Regions from separate parts of the Paenibacillus sp. FSL H8-0537 genome, predicted to be linked through region 1. Evidence: riboswitches for the same ligand, from Rfam matches in the RefSeq annotation. Region 1 holds a riboswitch; each other region holds the start of a gene.
What was found. Region 1 has a riboswitch for cyclic di-AMP ahead of MHB80_RS00930 (C40 family peptidase). Riboswitches for the same ligand answer to the same signal wherever they lie in the genome.
Positions count from the first base shown of each region.

Region 1 (3,208 bases):
GCAGGTTACGAAGGAAAAATGGCAGGATTATTTTCACCAGTATGTATATGGCAGCCTGATGGCGGATTTTTCAGTAGAGGATATTCGAGTGAATAAAGTGGAGCAGGATGGCCAGACCCAATATGAGTCTACCGTGCTGATCAAGCGTAATGGCGGGCATAACGGGTCCATACCGCTCGTCTTCTCCTTTACCGACGGCGAAACAACTACTAAACTATGGGATGCCTCCGAGTTGCATATAGAGTACAAGGTAATGCACGCTGCTCCGCTCGCATGGGTAGCGGTTGATCCGAAAAACAGCAATGTTCTGGACAATAGGCATATTAACAATTTTATGCGCGCAGAAGTGCCAGAGCAGTCTCGCATTCGATGGAGCCTCGGTCTGACGAAGCTTATTGAAGGCTTGCTCGCATCCGTAGGCTGGTAGAGAGGAGGTAAAAAATGAAGCAGCATATGAAGCAAGGCTGGCGGCTCGCCATCCGCCATTTCTACATCGTCATTCTTTTGTTCCTGTATCAGCTATTATGGGGACTTTTCCTTTACCGCTTTATTGATATGACTGTACTGCCGCTGCTGCGGCGCTTTCCCCTCCAGCATCCGTCGGACTCGGCCGTTTCGCTGTTCCTCAGCGAAGCCCAGTTTCAATTGACAAAAACAGATCTGATTAGCCCCTATCTATGGCTGCTGGGCGGCTTGTTCGCCGCCCGCATGCTGCTGAGCCCGCTGTTCCATGCAGGGCTGCTCTACTCGCTGCATCATATGGACGAAAAAGGTGGAACGCAGTTCCTTCAAGGCATTCGCAAAGCTTGGAAGCCTGTGACGCTGCTCTATTGGCTGCGCACTCTGCTTATTTTCGCGCCTGGCTGGTTCCTTCTTCCTCGCGCCTTCAAGCTGCTAATGGAGGGCCATTCGCTGAGCGAGCTGCTGCAAAGCACGCTGCCAGGCTTTGGCGGTTGGCTGCTGTGGAGCTTCCTCGTTCACCTGCTGCTGCTCGCCATGCAGTTTGGCGCCGCCTCCAGCACGGGCTCGATGCGCTCGCTCAGCATTGCGCTCCGAAATCTTTTTCCTTATGCCGGCCTCTCTCTACTGATGTGGCTGCTGGCTGTCGCCGCTTCGCTCTTGGTATCCGGCCTTTCCTATGCTTGGGCGGGAATACTGGCGCTCATCATGCATCAAGCCTATCATCTGCTCCGTACCTTGTTAAAGGTATGGACGCTCGCTGCACAATACGATTGCCTGCAATCGAAGCAAAGCTGAGACCGTTTTAAGACCGTTTCAGGCTCCTTTTAGGACCCTTTTATACGACTTTTGACTTCCATAAATAGGAAATTAGGTTTAGAAAAATGAGGGCGTCCCTCCCTAATTCTCATTTAGTATTCTCATTTTTCTAAAGTCCTTCTCATAAAAACCCCGATTGCGGACAAGAGGCCGCAATCGGGGTTTTTATGTTATAAAGCTTCTGCAGGCAACGCTTCTATTCATTTACCAACCCTTAGACTGATGCTGACTAAACTCTCTAATTCTTCATTTTACGCTATAATTCTAGCCTATATGTACGATTCTTAGCATATTGGCTGCCTATTTCTCATATAAACTGACAAAATGTTTTTTTGCTTGCGAACGGTGATGGAACGAACATTTATTAGGCAAGAAACTTGTTTTAACGCAAAATTGAGCCAAAAGGTTACATGAGAATTATTAGAAATTCTTTCATATAGGAGGAAATCACATGAAAAAACCGAATTATTAGCGCAGAGCAAAATTAAACCAGCCTAATTTTTTATACCGCAAAGGTATAGAAATACGGGGGAACCACTTTGGGTGAATTGATTTCGATGCTTGGACGGCTTGATTCAAGTGTCTTGGAAATCATAGGGAACCTTCACAACCGAACCCCACAGCTAACCTCGTCGGCACCGGAAGGAGTTTCAAATTTTGAAGAAGGTAACTGCACTACTCGTTGGTCTTGTATTAATGCTTGCTTTCCAAGCAGGCAGCGTGTTCGCAGGTTCGAAGATGGACGGTGTTATCGCTGATCTGATCGGCACACCATACCAAAGCGGCGGAACAACTACGAAAGGCTTCGACTGCTCCGGTTTTACGAAATATGTTTTCGATAAAATGGGCATCGATCTTTCCCGTACTTCCCAAGCGCAATCGAACGATGGCAGTGAAGTGAAGAAGAGTGACCTGATCGCTGGCGATCTTGTATTCTTCAACACGAGCGGCAAAGGCATCTCCCACGTTGGTATTTATGTTGGAGATGGAAAGTTTGCACATGCTTCCTCGAGCAGAGGCGTTATTATTAGCAAACTTAGCGAGTCTTATTATGCTGATCGTTACGTGTCAGCTACACGCATTATGAGTCAAGACGCTTACGACAAGTACGCAAGCGAGCAATAGAGCCAGGCCATGCTTTTTTCGCTTACATAACGAAAAGCTGCTGTCTCAATCAGCAAAGCCGCAGTTGTTTGTCTTCGGACAAATAGCTTGCGGCTTTGCTGTTTTCTAGCACGGACACAAGGGGGCTCGTTTCCATGTATGTATATATTCACCGCAAAGACCTGCGTTCAAACGATTTGCGCAGTTTTGATTATGTGCGCCGCTCTGGGCAGCGCGGCTTTCATCTGCTTATAATAGACCCGTCACTGGCGGACGGTGACCGGCTCTCTTGCCACAGCGGCAGAACCTTCCTGTCCCAGGCCACCTCCCTATTGGAACAGTACAAGGCGGCGGGCGAGCAGCTGCATGTGCTTTACGGCGATCCCGCTGCCATTACCGAAGCGCTGCTGCTGGCCCATCCCATTGAAGAGGTGCTCGTCCACATGGACTATACGCCTTATGCCCGTATTCGCGACAAAGCGACTGCGCAGGTTGTGCGCGCAACGGGACGTCGCTGGCTGCCGCTCGACGATGCGCCACTCGCCGATTTGGAGGAGCTTCATACGTTTTCCAGGCGCAGTGAGCCTTACAAGGTATTTACGCCCTTTTACCGCATGTGGCAGTCCTTTATGCAAAGCCATTATTCCCCTGCGGGCGAAACAACGCTGAAACAGCTGGATACGCTGAAAAATATAGATGCCAGCATAGCAGAGCGCTTCAGTCTTCCTCGGGAGCATCCCGCTGCGGCAGCCTTTATGCGGGTAGCGGGAGCATCTGGCACGGCGGACGCGGGAACGCTGAGTGCAGCCGATGCGCTGGAGCAATT
Region 1 is NZ_CP150290.1:213,162-216,369, reverse strand. Features, by position in the region: gene MHB80_RS00940 (M1 family metallopeptidase) at 1-427, shown strand, start outside; gene MHB80_RS00935 (hypothetical protein) at 442-1,257, shown strand; cyclic di-AMP (ydaO/yuaA leader) riboswitch at 1,760-1,931, shown strand; gene MHB80_RS00930 (C40 family peptidase) at 1,933-2,403, shown strand; gene MHB80_RS00925 (deoxyribodipyrimidine photo-lyase) at 2,538-3,208, shown strand, end outside.

Region 2 (3,208 bases), 190 kb from region 1:
TCCATTTGATCAACCATATGATGTGTATCAGCCTGATACGAAAAAAGGCGGAAAAGAGGAAAAGACACCGATTTTGTTAATGGACGGGTATGAGGCTGTCAGTGAAATTTCCACGAAATCCGACATCATTCGTTCCATCACTGGGCTTCATCAGGGCCAGTCCCATTTGTATTATCCGGAAGAGAAGCTGCGCGCTTCCGCTGATCAATTAAGCGATAAAGTACGAAAGTTATTTAAAATATAGGAAAGTATATGATTTTGCCATACTTTCTCTATATTTCTCGGACGGCTTTCGACCGCTTCACCTTAAACTATAATATAGAAGGAGTTTGCTGAGCTATGATTTCTTTATTCGACACACACACGCATTTGGACTCCCCGCATTTTGACGAAGACCGCGAAGCCGTTATCGAAAGAGCGCGTGCAGCAGGGGTGGATTTAATGGTCAATATTGGTTTTAATAGGGAAACGATTCCAACTACGCTTGCACTTGCAGAAAAATATGATTTTATATACGCCGCGGTCGGCTGGCATCCCGTTGACAGCATAGATATGCTGCCAGAGGATCTTAATTGGATTGAGGATCTGTGTTCTAATCCCAAAGTGGTAGCCATTGGCGAAATCGGACTGGATTACCATTGGGATACGTCCCCTAAGGACGTACAACACCGTGTATTTCGCGAGCAAATTCGATTAGCCAAAAAGCTGAAAAAACCAATTATTATTCATAATCGCGATGCTCATGAGGATGTTGTCAAGCTACTGAAGGAGGAAAATGCATCTGAAGTCGGAGGCATTATGCATTGTTTTTCCGGGAGTCCAGAAACGGCTCAAAAATGCCTAGATATGAACTTCTATATTTCGTTCGGTGGACCGCTTACATTCAAAAATGCAAGGGTGCCAAAAGAGGTGCTTGCGATGGTTCCGAGTGACCGAATTTTGATCGAAACGGATGCTCCATATTTGACCCCACATCCATTCCGTGGGAAACGAAATGAGACGTCTTATGTGTCGCTCGTTGCGGAAGCGGCAGCAGAAATATTAGGAAAATCAGTGGCCGAAATCGCCAATTTGACGACCGAAAACGGTAAAAAATGTTTTGGAATTGAGTAAAAACGGCTATAAAAGCGAGAATAAGTGACCTTTCCGGCGATAAAACTAATTTTTCATGCTGAAATAGACTCTCTTTTCCGTAAATATCCTAAAATTTCGCTTAAATCGGTTTTTATCTGATCTTTACAATTAGGCTCCGATGAAGGTATGATTCATTTCAGAGCTTTAAATTTTTGTATTGGATTTCCAGTTTGCGCTTAATCTTCGAACTTTGGAGAGCGGGGGAACCAGGCACGATGCTGTGAGGAAATTGCGGATCACATTGCACGCGCACTTGAATTTCTTCTAGGGGTGAATTTGGCGGGGATTGCCATGAGCATTCTTCCGACGATAGGGCAGCTCTCTTGCCCGAACCCGACAGCTAACCTCGTAAGCGTTTATAGAGAGTGATCAACCTCGTGCATCCACCATTCCTGAATAGTCTATTCGACGTTCCCGGGAAGCCACGATACAGATCCTCTGTCGACGGGCTTTCTTTTTATTTTTGAATATTGGGTAAACCGTCGTCATAGGGTAAATCTAGGAGGTTGCAGAGGAAATATACTGGAGCGTGCTATAAGCACGCCAATATACTATAGTCGCGTCAATGGTATCATGCGTAATTCGACGGCGGGGCTATGAAGGAGGACCGATGAAGTGGGCATTATTCAAGCAAGTGAGACCCATGGGAAACGATCATCCAGCATGTCTTTCGCATTGCGATGGAAGCGTGAAAACTTGCGTTTGATTCTTTTGAGTACTACGATCTCAATCGCTATGACTTTCATGTTTTTGGTGTTGTTGTACGGATCGGCTGACAAAAGCGTATCCGTAGTAGTGAATGGACAAGAAACTGTTGTTTCAACGAAGCAATGGGTCCTGCAACGCCTACTGGATGAACAAGCTATTACAATTGGCCCGCATGACGAGGTATCTGTACCTCTGAATACGGCAGTAAAGGAAGGGGACCGCTTTGAAATTAAGCATGCGGTACCGCTACTTGTAAAAGCTGATGGCAAGACATCAACGGTGTACACGACAGAGAAAACCGTGCAGGCAGCGATAAAGAAATTAAATATTCCTGTTGAAGATGATGATAAAGTATTACCTTCGCTTGGCTCGGGCGTCAGCGCGGATATGACCGTAACGGTCATTCGCGTCGATACGAAGCTTGGCAAGTCGTCCAGCACAACACCGTTCACCATTGTGAAGAAGGAAGATCCGAACCTGGAAGTAGGCAAGGAGAAGGTTGTGCAGACGGGCAAAGAAGGCGTCGTAACGATCAAAATTGAGAAGCAGTTCGAAGATGGCGTGCTAGTCTCCAAGAAAGTGGTAGACAAGGTAGTCGAATCGGCTGCGGTTAATCAGGTCGTTGCAATCGGTACGAAAAAGCCGGAGCCTAAGGTTACTGTGCTGTCCACAGCGACAACCAGCAACAATGTAACGGTAGACGGCACCACGCTCACATCCAAAAAGGTGCTTAGCAACGTCACCTTGACGGCTTATTCAGCTGGCTTAGCTTCGACGGGCAAGAGCGAAGGCCACCCGGATTACGGTATTACGGCTTCAGGTGCTAAAGTATCGGAAGGACGGACGATTGCCGTGGACCCGGATGTCATTCCACTCGGTTGGTGGGTGTACATCGAAGGTATTGGTTTCCGCCGCGCTGAAGATACCGGAAGTGCGATCAAGGGCAGTAAGATCGATGTGTATTTTGACAGTGAAAAGCAAGCTAATCAATTCGGGAAGAAAAAAGGTTTTACCGTCTATGTGATTGGTCCTAATAAGCCATCTCTTAGCTAATTAGCATCAGTTCTTTATGGATTGTGCTCTAGTTTATCGCAATCATAAGCTAAATATGACAGGTTACGGAAGAGGCCTTGCCTCTTCTTTTTGTTTGCGTAAGATTCGCTTGAATAGCTAATTGGGGGTATAATAAAACAGACGCGAATGAGCGGGTTGTTGTTGCAGCAATCGCCCATTCTTTTGAAATATATGCATGTATAAGTTTCCCTTTGCGAAAGGATTGTTCGATGTGATCAAGGAAATGATTGTAGTAGAAGGCAAAGAGGATACGGTGGCGATTAAGCGGGCCGTTGAAGCCGATACGATAGAG
Region 2 is NZ_CP150290.1:26,964-30,171, forward strand. Features, by position in the region: gene MHB80_RS00135 (HD domain-containing protein) at 1-244, shown strand, start outside; gene MHB80_RS00140 (TatD family hydrolase) at 340-1,113, shown strand; cyclic di-AMP (ydaO/yuaA leader) riboswitch at 1,298-1,505, shown strand; gene MHB80_RS00145 (ubiquitin-like domain-containing protein) at 1,750-2,895, shown strand; gene rnmV (ribonuclease M5) at 3,128-3,208, shown strand, end outside.
Region 2: linked by a shared signal. The riboswitch ahead of MHB80_RS00145 (ubiquitin-like domain-containing protein) and the one ahead of MHB80_RS00930 (C40 family peptidase) in region 1 are both predicted to bind cyclic di-AMP.

Region 3 (3,208 bases), 2.2 Mb from region 1:
ATTCAATCTGGCTACCATCCTTTACTCACACCTAACGGAAGCAAGCCTGCATATCCCAAATACAGCAGCCGCTTTATGAAATTGATTCTGCTTTTCGTCTTCTCTGTCCGGCTAAGCTTATTTGCTGCCTCCTATTTGCATATCCCCGTTGAGTGGGTCGCTGTTTTCGGCTCCCTGCTGCTCCTTAGTTGGCGCTGGGTTTACTTGAAAATGCCGCCGAACGACATTTTGCGTAAAATTCCGTGGCATATACTCATTTTCGCCTTCGCCATGTATATCATTATTTATGGCCTGCACAATATTGGTCTGACGCAATTACTCGTGCAGGTGTTCGAGCCGCTTGTCATGGGAAGCCTGATGAATGCAAGCATTTTAATCGGAGGGCTTGTCTCCGCCATGTCTACACTTGTCAACAATCACCCCGCGCTCATGATCGGCACGATCACCCTCACGGAAATGAACCTCGATCCGCTTTCACTCAAAATCGCCTACCTCGCCAGCGTCATTGGGAGCGATATTGGCTCACTCATTTTACCGATAGGCACGCTAGCCTCGCTCATTTGGATGAATCTTGTACAGAAAGCCAAGGTAAAAATCAATTGGATGGATTATGTCAAAGTAACGATTGTCGTCATTCCGCCTGTTCTGCTGTTTACTCTCGTTATTCTTGCTTTATGGGTTGGCTGGATCTTCCCTATGCATTAACTCACGACAACTTCTACATGAGCGGTCAGTTCACCATTAACTGCTGTACTCATAATTCAGCAGTTATTTCTGCAGAAAACGAGTGTTGCCGCCAAATAACGGCAGCGCTCGTTTTCACTTGAGGCAGCAGCATTTTTTTATTTTACTGCTAAAAGGTTTACAAATGAGCCATTAAGGTTTAATATATATCCCTAGCCGAATTCTGGCACTCTATTATTAATCGCTTAATTTTTCAATTGAAAAAGCGGGGGAACCAACGACGTGATTGAAGCGACAGCTTGAATCGCAAGGGGTGAATCCGGTGCCTTCGCGCACTGGTAGGGCAGCTCTCTGGCCCGAATCCGACAGCTAACTCCGTAAGCGAACGTGAGGAGAGATGAATATGATTGTCCTTCATGCGCCGGACGCTCCGCCTAAGGCGAAGCACGCAATGAAGCTTACGGTCAAGCGCATTGAGCTGTTTGTCATTCCAGCACTCAATGTAGACGCCGCTGGAAACCGTGCCTGCTTGCGGGTAACGACGGACAAAGGCATTGGCTTTGGCGAGACTTTTGTAGACGAAATGGAACGCCCTAACGATTGGGGCCTGTGGTGCAGCACGCTGAGCAGCTTTATCGGCACCTTGTCCATAACAGGCCGTTCGCTTCGGAGCGAGCAAGCTGATCAACACAGTGTGTACAACCTGTTCGATCACGCCATTCACCATCTCAAACACTGGACGGCAGAAATTGAACCGGATGACAACACTTCCGAGGAACCTATTTTACTTAACCGCTCGTTATTCTATCTTTCTATTTTTTAGCCTATTTTGGATCGACCTGACACAAAGGAACCTTCCCCGCCATGATTCAGCTGGCGGAAAGGTTCCTTTTTTATCGGCTGCTTGTTCTCCTATGGAAAGAAAATAAAGTTTTAGTTCCAGATAGGAAGAATGGCGGGCTATTGATAGGTTATATAAATGTGTTGACATCAAAGTAATTAGGAACCATACTATATATATGAACAACAATAATAAAATAATAAATGACATTGACGCTATTCCTTCACTAGTACAATCCAAGCGTCAGATTGATCGCTATAACCTAGACATAGACGCGCAGGCTATACTCGTCGCGTCTAGACTAATGGCAGCGGGAGTCAAGCTTGGACATGCCTCGGAGATTCATTTCTCTAGATTCGGTTTATCAACAAGTCGATATCGTTTATTGGCAGATCTTGAAGATAACGAAGGAGAAGAATTGCCTTCGCAATTAGCGGAGCATCTAGGCGTTACACGTGCTACAGTGACAGGTCTTATCGACACCCTGGAACGAGATGGGCTAGTATCTCGGAGATCAAGCTCAGATGATGGGCGTCAGAGATCGGTCATATTGACGGAAGCAGGAGCGAAGAAGCTTCGTGAAATGGCTCCTGAGCATTTCGCTCGGTTGGAAGCAATGGTGGGCTTGCTCAATATCGATGAGCGCAGCGTATTTCTCGACTTGCTAGGCCGAGTTACACAAGGCATCTCAGCTCTTACGGGCGAACTAGGCTCGAATCCAAAGGGAAACATCAGTAATGATTAGAATGGGCTAGTAAAGCTAGCCTATTTTTATCCTTATATAGTTAGGACGCTAATTATATTTCACTGAAAGCAATCGTTGAACGATATCAAGGAAGAGGGAGCAGCTAAATGAACAAGATGAAATACCCGAATCAGACAGATGCTGTTTACGGCATCAAGACTACGAGTTCCAAGAAAAAGATTTTTATACTGTGGCGTGAAGTTGTCATGGCCTATGCTGCTCCTGCCAGCATGGCAGGTATCGGGGGATTGGTTACTGCCGATAGGGGTCTTCAAATAGGGGCATTGACCACAATCGGTGGTGCATCGGCCTTGATGGCCTTAATGATTGGCCTTTTGTTGCGCAGCCGAGTGGGCCGTATACGATGGGTCATCAATGCACCTCACTTGGTTGTGGTAGGGATGTTCGCATTGGCCGGGTCCTTGTTTGGCCTATACGCCGCATGGTTGACATCTGTTTTACTAGAATTTATGAATCCGAGCCATCACTTGGCCTGGGTCGGTCGTGTCTGGACCGATTTCCCATTATCTGGTTTCATAGCAAGCACGATAGTGACATGGCGGTGGCGTCTTGCCGCCACAACTCATTTTTCAACCAAAAGGAGAAGATAAAAATGATAGTTATTATGGGAGCAACAGGTACGATAGGAAGTGCGCTTTTGAAACGTTTAGTTGATCTTGGCGTACCCGCCAAGGCGCTGAGCAGAGAGCCAGAGAAGCTGCGTGATCAGATCGGAGAAAAAGGCCGATCGACTATCATGGTCGCATCGGCGGATGCTTCCGACCCCGAATCGCTGCGCCGCGCGTTTACAGGTGCTAGCCAGCTCTTCCTTGCCATGTCCAACAGTCCGAGACAAATCGAATTGGAAACTTCAATCATTCAGCTTGCCGCAGAATCTGGAATCAAACATATCGTAAAAATATCCAGCCCTGCCTTTG
Region 3 is NZ_CP150290.1:5,025,605-5,028,812, forward strand. Features, by position in the region: gene MHB80_RS21175 (arsenic transporter) at 1-705, shown strand, start outside; cyclic di-AMP (ydaO/yuaA leader) riboswitch at 917-1,083, shown strand; gene MHB80_RS21180 (hypothetical protein) at 1,088-1,507, shown strand; gene MHB80_RS21185 (MarR family transcriptional regulator) at 1,704-2,270, shown strand; gene MHB80_RS21190 (hypothetical protein) at 2,378-2,881, shown strand; gene MHB80_RS21195 (SDR family oxidoreductase) at 2,884-3,208, shown strand, end outside.
Region 3: linked by a shared signal. The riboswitch ahead of MHB80_RS21180 (hypothetical protein) and the one ahead of MHB80_RS00930 (C40 family peptidase) in region 1 are both predicted to bind cyclic di-AMP.

Region 4 (3,208 bases), 590 kb from region 1:
AGCCCGCAAATGAACACCGTCAGCATCGCATACATCAGCATATTGACGAGCCCGACACCTTTGCCGCCAAAGACGACGTTCAGCATCATCTGTGCAAGGGGAACGAGTCCGCCAAGCGGAGTGAGTGTATCGTGCATTGAATTGACCGAGCCGGTCGTGGCCGCCGTTGTTACCGTTGTGAACAGCGCGGATTGGGCGATGCCGAAGCGTACCTCCTTGCCCTCCATGCTGCCTTGCGAAGCGTCGATGCCGAGCGTGGCGATCAGCGGGTTGCCGCTTTTTTCAGCCGTATAGGAAATCGTAAGAAAGATCAGAAACAATGCCATCATCGCCGAAAAAATAACCCAGCCCTGCTTGCTGCTTTTCGCAAACCGACCGTACATGAAGGGCAGCGCGGCAGGCAGCGCCCACATGGACAAAATCTCAATGACATTCGTCAGCGGGTTAGGATTTTCGAACGGATGGGCGGAGTTGGCTCCGAAAAAACCGCCGCCATTCGTACCGAGATGCTTAATCGACTCCAGCGAAGCGATTGGCCCGATGGCTATATGCTGAACCGCGCCCGTAAGCGTCGTAACGGTCAAGGTAGGGCTAAGCGTTTGCGGCACTTGCAGCGCCACAAGCAGCAGCGTAATGACAATAGCCAGCGGGAAGAAAATCCGCGTATGCGCTTTGACGAAATCCTCGAAAAAGTTGCCGAGCGTTCCGCCCTTGCTCGTAATGCCGCGCACGAAGGCGACGGCGACGGAAAAGCCGGTGGCGGCTGACGTAAACATCATCATCGTAATGACCGCCATTTGCGCAAAATACGTCAGCCCCGTCTCACCGCTGTAATGCTGGAGATTCGTATTGGTCATAAAGCTGATGACCGTATTTAGGACGAGCGTAGGCTCCATGCTGCTGATCCCGTTCGGATTAAGCGGCAGGCCGCTTTGCAGTCGCAGCAGCACATAGCTGATAGCTACGAGTATGAAATTGAGTGTAATAAAGCTGAGCGCATATTTTTTCCAGGTCATGCCTTGGCGATTTTTGAGTCCAATCACGGAATAAATGACCGCTTCGACTCGCCCAAACAGCTTGTCGGTACGGTTCGGAACGTTTGAAAACACGGAATATAAATAATGCCCAAGCGGCTTCGCGATCAGCATGATAATACCGATGACTACCGCCATTTGCAGGACGTCCACAGCTGTTCCTCCCTTGCATCAATGATGAAACGTTATTTGTTAAAATTTCTCTGGATGAAGCAAGGCGTAGACGAGATACACCAGCAAAGCTCCTGTAACGAGCAATATGACAATCATCCCCGTTCCTCCGTTTCGCTAATGGATCGGTCGCACCAGCGTATAAATCCGGCAATCAGCCCGAAAGCTGCGATTAAGGTCAAAGCCATTCCGATATCCAGCATAGCTGCAGCGCTCCTTATTTCAATTTTCCTCTGGTCATTTTGCAAAAAAAGGCAACAAAAAAGAAGCCTTGGGCAAAGAGGACTCTTCACCCGCAGCTTCCTTCATCCGGGCATTATGCGCCCCTGATTCGCTCTGCGATAAGTGTAAGTGTGGCCTCTCCCGTTGACGCTTGCGAGGTTAGCTGTCGGATTCGGGCGCGAGAGACGCCCTACGCTTGGCACTTTTCGTGCCCTTGCGATTCACCCCGTGACGCTCCCTGCAATCGTCCATTGGACAATGACAGAGAGCCGTCGATGGTTCCCCCGTTTCTGCGGCAGTGCAGAACTCAGCGTTTGAAACAAAATATCTGCCGATGTTGCGAGTGCTATTTTCATAAAAAGACAACAAAAAACCACAGAGGCGTATGACGCTCTGTGGCCTGATTTACAAGGTCACAATCGTTCACCATTCCTCTCTACACCTGCGCTTACGAGGTTAGCTGTCGGATTCGGGCGGTGAGAGTCGCCCTACATTTGCCTGGAGTTTCATGATACTCCTGCAAACGATTCACCCCTGCGCTGCCGGCCTCCGACTCTCACATCGGACACTTGCAGTGCGTTTGGTTCCCCCGCTCTTCTCCTAATGCGCGAAGACTCAGCGATCAAGCAAAAACGACTTCGTCGTCCTTCTGGGACGAGCGAAGAGCTTTGCCCTTAGAAATATAGAGAAAGGATAACGAAAACATATACTTTCCTATATTTCAAGATGAAACGGCTATCGCCTTCCTTTGGCGGCGCAGCGCGTTTCAGTCCGAGAAATATAAGCCTATTTATAAGTGCAAAACTTATAAATTCTTATATTTCAAAAAAGGTTCAATCATGTTATGAATCATACTCCCCCGCCTTGAGTGCTGTAAAGGAAGCTTACGCCGCAAAAGAGAGCGAATGCAGCGAATTGGCCTGATTTTAAACGCTTACAATGCATCTTATCTGCATCAAGGTCAATATATCTAATGATTCCTTATATTTGCTAAAAGAGTGATGTAAAAAGATTCCGTTTCATGCTTCCAAAGTAAACCAAAATAGCCCACACCTAGTCAGAGGCAGTGGGCCTAGTTATGCTGCAATCAACAGATATAATTCATACAGCAGGATACAAACGGGAATAATTTAATCGCAGTTTGTTATCTCAATAAACTAATGATTAAGCGATTAGAAACTTTTTCAACCCCATTGGACGGTGTGAAAGCATTTAATGATTCAATGCACAGTTTATTATAAGCACTTTGTTCATCCTCAAGCTCTTGAAACACTCCTAGTATGATGTAAATACAATGGTGGCCAGACCATCTTGGGCATAATTAGATTGTCATTATATTTCTATGGGTTTACGCCCCGTTGAAGGTGGGGAGACCAGACACTTGTCTTCTAAAAGCACCCCCCTCTTTCCAGAAAACACGGAAACGAATATGATAAATAGCATGCTTACAGTATCAGGTCTTAGCGGCTGCTCGGCCGCGTATTTAAATAGCGGGGGGATAAACGATGTATAAAGTGCTGCTGGTGGATGATGAAGAAGAGACGCGCAGCGGACTGCTGCAGGAAATTGCATGGGAGCGCCATGGCTTTGAAATCGTAGATACGGCGGCGAACGGTCGGGAAGCGATGGAGCTGATCGAGCGTTTGGAGCCGGACATCGTAGTGACGGATATTAGCATGCCGTATATGAATGGCTTGGAGCTGGCGGAATGGACGAGGAAGACGTATCCGCTGACGCGCATCGTTATTTTTTCCGGCTATGATGAATTTGAATATGCCAAG
Region 4 is NZ_CP150290.1:6,633,116-6,636,323, reverse strand. Features, by position in the region: gene kdpA (potassium-transporting ATPase subunit KdpA) at 1-1,187, opposite strand, end outside; cyclic di-AMP (ydaO/yuaA leader) riboswitch at 1,561-1,750, opposite strand; cyclic di-AMP (ydaO/yuaA leader) riboswitch at 1,855-2,058, opposite strand; gene MHB80_RS28105 (response regulator) at 2,933-3,208, shown strand, end outside.
Region 4: linked by a shared signal. The riboswitch ahead of kdpA (potassium-transporting ATPase subunit KdpA) and the one ahead of MHB80_RS00930 (C40 family peptidase) in region 1 are both predicted to bind cyclic di-AMP.